DNA from 3 places in the Bacillus sp. ISL-75 genome. Region 3 is predicted to be linked to each of the others. Evidence: riboswitches for the same ligand, from Rfam matches in the RefSeq annotation. Region 3 holds a riboswitch; each other region holds the start of a gene.
What was found. Region 3 has a riboswitch for thiamine pyrophosphate ahead of thiC (phosphomethylpyrimidine synthase ThiC). Riboswitches for the same ligand answer to the same signal wherever they lie in the genome.

Region 1 (2,243 bases), on a different contig from region 3:
GCTTGAATTCCTGCTCCACCGCCGCTATCAGAACCAGCGATTGTTAATGCTTTTTTCATTTAAATTACCCCCAGTTATCGATTGAATTTTTTAACAGAAGCATGTGAAATGATATCTTCGGAAGAAACTAAAGTTAATTGGTTTAAGAATTCGATTTGGAAACTTCCAGGTCCCATTTCAACTGTTTTTGCTGCTGCCTTCTCTGCCGCGATTCCATAATACGTTAAAGCAGCCACTGAAGCTTGAAGCAGGTCCTTCTCCACTCCTGCAAACGCTCCAATCACAGAGGTTAATAAACAGCCAGTGCCTGTCACCTTCGTTAAAATTGGATGTCCATTTGACACGACATAGGTTGTTTTCCCATCCGATACGACATCCTCTTTTCCAGTGATGACGACAAGTCCATTCAATTTTTGTGCTGAAGTAATAGCTAGTTCAATGATATTTCCTTTTACATCCCCAGCATCGACGCCCTTGATTTCCCACTTTTCACCAACCACATTGGCAATTTCGGCTGCGTTTCCTCTAATCACAGAGACTTTTACCTCGTTCATAATTCGTTGCGCGGTTTCGGTTCGATATCGAGTAGCCCCCGCACCAACCGGGTCAAAAATGACGGGAACACCGGATTCATTGGCCGCTTTTCCGGCAATGATCATCGATTCTACTGTCTGTGGGTTTAATGTTCCAATGTTCAATACTAATGAACTTGCAATCTTGGCCATATCTGCGACTTCCTCAACTGCATATGCCATAACCGGTGAGGCACCAAGGGCAAGGAGCCCATTTGCTGTAAAATTTGTGACGACAACATTAGTAATATTATGTACAAGCGGGTTAACCTTTCTAACTTCTTCCAACGTTTCATACAAACTGTTTTTTTCCATCTCAATTTCCCCGTTTCTTATTTAAAATAAAGGTTCGGTTAAACTTGGCCGATGATTTCCGCTCCATCAAATTAGCTTTAAAAATAAACAATGACCTTTAAACAGCCAAAATAAAAAAACCAGATCCATAAAAGGACCTGGTTAGTTAGTCAAAGAAATAATTAACATTCACTTGGCTACTTTCCTACGCTGGTATTATCCAGATCAGGTCCGAAGGGTTGAAAATTTCACCATTTTCTCTCAGCCTGTTTACAGGGCACCCCTAGTAGATCTAATACTTTATTTAATTAACTACATAATATTCCTATGGTACTAGAATGTAAAGGAAAAAGTACCAGTTAACATAACATTATTATTGTTGTTTGCTTTTATATGGGAAAGTAACAATAAATGTTGTCCCTTTATCTTTTTGGGAATGAATTTCTATCTGTCCATTTAATTTTTCCAAGCTTCTCTGCACCAATGATAAACCGATTCCCCGATTTTCACCCTTGGTAGAATACCCTTTGATAAATAAGCGATGTCTTACATCCTCATCGATTCCTTGTCCTGTATCATGGACCTCCAACGCTAGGACTTCATCGTAAAAGTCAAACCTTAAGGTAACTTTTTTATGTGGACGGTCCGCAACAGCATCTAGTGCATTATCGATTAAATTCCCGAGAATCGTTACCACTTCATGGGTTATTTCCTGCTGCTGTGGTTCAGGTAGACTTCCTTCCCCATCAATGATTAATTCACATCCATTTTCCCTAGCGAAGCTAAGTTTTCCTAAAATAAAACCTGCTAAAACAGGATCTTTAAAACGACTGACAACAAATTCTACTTCAGTTTGTTGGTGATCGACAATTTTGGTAATATATGACGAGACCATTTGATAGTCTTTCATATGAATTAAACCTGATATTACATGCAGTTTATTCATGAATTCATGTGACTGGGTTCTCAGTGCTTCCGCGTATAGCTTTACACCGGTTAATTGTTCAGCTAATTGCTTGATTTCGGTTTTTTCTCTGAATGTAGCAATCGCACCGACAATCTTTCCTTTGACAACCACCGGAACCCGATTGGTTAAAATGGTAATATGATTGATTTCTTGTTCTTGGTCTAATTGAGATTCCCCCGTTTCTAGAACAGAAGATAGCATAGAATTTGGCATGTAGTCATCCACTTTTCTTCCTAAAAAGGACCCATGAATGCCAGCTTTTTGAAGAAGTCGGATCCCCTCATTATTTACAAGAGTGGTAAACGCATCCTGGTCAACTGCCAAAATTCCTTCCTTTGTGGATTGGAGCATCGCACTACGTTCCTCAACCAATTTTGCCATCTCACTCGGCTCAAGTCCAAAAAGAATCG
Region 2 (2,243 bases), on a different contig from region 3:
GATCATGTTCATCTACTTGTTGAATGTGATCCTCAATTTGGAATTAATAAACTAATAAGAATGATGAAAGGAAGAAGTTCTCGTTACTTATGCAGCGAATTCCCATGGTTAAAAAGTAGAATTCCTTCTCTATGGACCAATAGCTATTTTATTTCCACTGTTGGCGGAACCACGCTTGATGTTGTAAAACAGTAAATAGAAAATCAAAAAGGAGTGTAAAACCATGGCGTCATCAAAAGAAAGAACGCCCTCTTTTATCGCAACGATTCGATTAAGAACGAATGCTAAGGAAGGAAAGTTGCTTTTGATGTTATCTTAATTTTGTGCCTGTCACGCCCCGAAATTTGTCATAGATTGATAGGGTGTTAGAGGGGGAGAAGTGTTCACGCACTTCTCCTTTTTTTCTTTATTTTATGGCAAATGAGGGAGCTTGAGTGGGGAAATTTAGTTCCGGGGAGTAGTTTATCAGCGGATTTTTGGGAGATATCAGCGAATTGGGCCATTTTATCAGCGGAAGTCGAACTTTTATCAGCGTTTCTAGCGTTTTATCAGCGATTCTGTATCATTCTAGAAATTTACGACATTTTCTGGATAATAATTGGAAATACCTTCAAGTTTCTGTGCATCTATAATTCATTTGGTTTATTTTTATAATTAAGATTTTAATTGATTGACAAGATTAACCATCGAGTGTAGAGTGAAGGTTAAATTAATAGGAAGACCACTAGGGGAGCCGTTTTTTGGCTGAGACGAGAGTTATCTTGGACCCTTTGAACCTGATCTAGTTCATACTAGCGTAGGAAAGTGGAGTTCGTGTATGGATAGATATAATTATTCAGCCGCTCCATTTTTGGGGCGGTTTTTTCGTGCTTGAAAATTCAGCCGCCCCCTACTAGTGTCTTTCCATTAAAACCAATAAGGGGGCAAAATTTTATGAGTTTTTCAGCAGAGTTAAGAAAAGAAGCAGATCCTATTTTCGATGCAATTTTTGAACATCCTTTTGTGCAAGGGATAGCTAATGGGGAATTACAAAAGGAACAATTGATTCATTATGTTAAACAGGACTTTGAGTATTTGAATTCGTTTATTCGCATCTATGGTATAGCGGTTTCGAAGTGTGAGAATCGTGAAGAAATGGATATGTTTAATACGCAGATTTCTTTTATCTTAAACAGTGAAATCCATCCTCATAATAACTTTTGTCAAGTAGCTGGTGTTCCCTACGAGGAATTACAAGGATATCCGTTATCTCCCTCGGCTCTTCATTACACGCGTCATATGCTTACCGTTGCGCACGAAGGTACATTAGGGGAAATTTTAGCTGTGTTGTTGCCATGTCCGTGGACGTATTGGGAAATTGGGAAAAGATTATTAACGGAGGTCAATCCTGATCGTTCTCATCCCTTTTATGATTGGATCAGTTTTTATGGAAATCGTACCGATTCGATTACCACGAAATTTTGTGCCCGTCTTGATGAGTGGGCAAAGACAGCAACAGAGAGAGAAAAGGAAAAGATGAAGGATCATTTCTTAATCAGTTGTCAGCTGGAATATATGTTTTGGGATATGGCCTATAAACTTGAAGAATGGCCTGTGAAAATGGAGGTAGTGAAATGATGACTTGGAAAATGAAAGAAGTCGTTCTTGCTGTGATTCTAGCGGTCGCTTGTGGAGTGATCTATTTAGGATGGTCGACGCTTTGGATTCCCATTTCCGCTCTTGTCGGACCGGTGGGTGCAGGTTTTATGTTTGGAATTTGGGTGATTGCTAGTCCAATAGTGGCGTATATTATTCAAAAACCGGGAGCAGCGCTTATTGCAGAGGTTGCAGCGGCCGCAGTAGAGTTATTAACTGGAAGTCATTTTGGTTTGTCTGCCCTTTTAGTAGGTGTTTTTCAAGGGATTGGTGCAGAAATCGCATTCGCAATATTCGGATATAAACGTTATAACCTATTTACTTTAATGCTATCAGGGGCTTTTGCTGCGATTGGCAGCATGATTTATAACTTAATCGCCAACGGTTTAGGTTATTACTCGATGAAAGTATTTTTTACAACATTAGGAATTCATGTTATCAGCGGAATAATTCTCGGTGGACTGTTAGCGAAGGTCATTGTTGATGCACTTGCAAAAACAGGTGTGTTAGAACAATATGAACTGATGAAGGAAAAAAGGAAAAGGGAAAACGTCGATGGACATGTTTCTGGGATGTAAGGATCTTTCGATTCGATTTTATAATCGCTC
Region 3 (2,243 bases):
AATGTTCTTTAGGCGTTACATAACAAAGCATAGCTGTACCATACCAACCAATCATTGCAGCCCCAATAGCTGATGTAATGTGATCATAACCAGGTGCTATATCAGTCGTAAGAGGTCCAAGTGTGTAGAATGGTGCTTCCTGACACACTTCTAGTTGTTTATCCATATTTTCTTTAATTAGGTGCATAGGTACGTGTCCAGGTCCTTCAACCATTACCTGTACATCATGTTCCCAAGCAATTTTTGTTAGCTCTCCAAGAGTCTCTAATTCTGCAAACTGCGCTTCATCATTGGCATCTGCAATAGACCCTGGACGTAAACCATCCCCTAATGAGAATGCAACATCATAAGACTTCATTATTTCGCAGATTTCTTCAAAGTGAGTATATAAAAAGCTTTCTTTATGGTGGTGTAAACACCATTGTGCCATGATTGATCCACCGCGGGATACAATACCTGTTAACCGTTTTGCGGTTAATGGAACATATCGTAAAAGAACACCAGCATGAATGGTGAAGTAATCAACACCTTGCTCCGCTTGTTCAATCAAGGTATCACGGTAAATTTCCCATGTAAGATCTTCAGCAACACCATTTACTTTTTCAAGTGCTTGATAAATGGGGACGGTGCCGACAGGAACAGCTGAGTTTCGAATAATCCATTCTCGTGTTTTATGAATGTTTTTACCCGTTGATAGATCCATAATATTATCAGCACCCCAACGCGTGGCCCATGTCATTTTTTCAACCTCTTGTTCGATGGATGATGAAACAGCAGAGTTACCGATATTCGCGTTAATTTTAACATGAAAATTACGTCCTATTATCATAGGTTCTGACTCTGGATGATTGATATTAGAAGGAATAATCGCTCGACCTTTTGCAACTTCATCACGCACAAATTCAGGTTTCATATTTTCCCTTATTGCGATAAATTCCATTTCAGGAGTAATAATTCCCTTTTTTGCATAATGAAGCTGTGTCACATTTTTCCCTTTTTTTGCACGTAATGGTTTGCGCTTCAAACCCGGAAACACGTTATGATTGGCACGAGGATCATTTTCATCATTATACCCATTATCTACAGGCTTAATTTCTCGACCTTCATATTCTTCAACATCTGCTCGTTCATGAATCCATGTGCTTCGAATAGCAGGAAGACCTTTTGAAATGTCAACAGAATAATTTAGATCCGTATAAGGACCGCTTGTATCATACACGCGTACTGGAAGGTTTTCCTCTTCACCAAACGTACCTGTTGTCGGGCTTAACTCAATTTCACGCATTGGCACTTTAATGTCGGATCTCGAACCTGTTACATATACTTTTTTACTTCCTGGAAAACTAGACATGATGGAAATATTTTGTTCGTTTAATGATTTCGTTGACATAATAAATCTCTCCTTTTTTTGAATATAAAGGACGAGATACAGAACATAACAAGTGGAAAAGCTTATAAAAGTACATCAAAAAGCCGGGACCATAAATGGTTGGACCCGGCTAATATGTATGCAGAAGTATAGGTGTAGTAAAGATTGTCTATTCTAACTTCCCCACGCTGGTATGATCCAGATCAGGTCCCAAGAGTCAAGAAACTTCATCGTGTTTCTTTCTCAGCCCAACTTATTGGGCTCCCCTAGTTATTTATATTCAATTAGCTATATTATATATGAGTATCGTTTAAAATGAAAGACATAATATTATTTAAAGTGATATAGTCGTTTTAGATAGTTTGACTTCTTCCCAATAATATTGAATAGCCTCTTTCCTAACTACCTCTGGACAATCTATTTCATCATCCCAATGGTCGTAATTGTTTTCTCCATTTACATGATGGATATCCACACTATAATATTTATCTTTGAATTTGAAAATAATTACTACCATCTCGGAATATCCAGCATCATCATTTCCAAGTTCCTGAATAAATTCTATTCCGTAACTTTCATGGTTTTTACGTTCGGCAACAGAATCTAGTATAATTTTTTTAGGAAACTTCATCTTTCTCGCTCCTTCATTTTATAAGTTTACTTCATTATGAAATCACAATTATTGGGTCATTTCAAGTCTAAAAAATTGGCTCTTTTTCCATTCCACCCGTTGTACATTCCAGAGTACCAGGTTGATAGACGATCTCTTCTTCTATTAAAGTAAGCAGGATAGTTGTCAGACTCCCCTGCCCTAATTTGGTACTAATAGAACAGTTCTAATCATATTCTTAAAAAAGAAAACAATTAAGAAGGA

Region 1: it holds a riboswitch for thiamine pyrophosphate, as region 3 does, so the genes downstream of both, thiM (hydroxyethylthiazole kinase) here and thiC (phosphomethylpyrimidine synthase ThiC) in region 3, are expected to answer to the same signal.
Region 2: it holds a riboswitch for thiamine pyrophosphate, as region 3 does, so the genes downstream of both, tenA (thiaminase II) here and thiC (phosphomethylpyrimidine synthase ThiC) in region 3, are expected to answer to the same signal.

The regions. Positions count from the first base shown of each region.
Region 1 covers NZ_JAGGQX010000006.1:29,992-32,234, forward strand. Annotated here, with positions in the region: gene thiD (bifunctional hydroxymethylpyrimidine kinase/phosphomethylpyrimidine kinase) at 1-59, opposite strand, end outside; gene thiM (hydroxyethylthiazole kinase) at 75-887, opposite strand; TPP riboswitch at 1,052-1,161, opposite strand; gene dcuS (DcuS/MalK family sensor histidine kinase) at 1,240-2,243, opposite strand, start outside.
Region 2 covers NZ_JAGGQX010000017.1:15,103-17,345, forward strand. Annotated here, with positions in the region: partial or broken gene tnpA (IS200/IS605 family transposase) at 1-195, shown strand, start outside; TPP riboswitch at 717-820, shown strand; gene tenA (thiaminase II) at 934-1,617, shown strand; gene J7E63_RS07310 (ECF transporter S component) at 1,617-2,213, shown strand; gene J7E63_RS07315 (ABC transporter ATP-binding protein) at 2,191-2,243, shown strand, end outside.
Region 3 covers NZ_JAGGQX010000038.1:7,915-10,157, forward strand. Annotated here, with positions in the region: gene thiC (phosphomethylpyrimidine synthase ThiC) at 1-1,390, opposite strand, end outside; TPP riboswitch at 1,533-1,647, opposite strand; gene J7E63_RS16055 (hypothetical protein) at 1,704-2,000, opposite strand.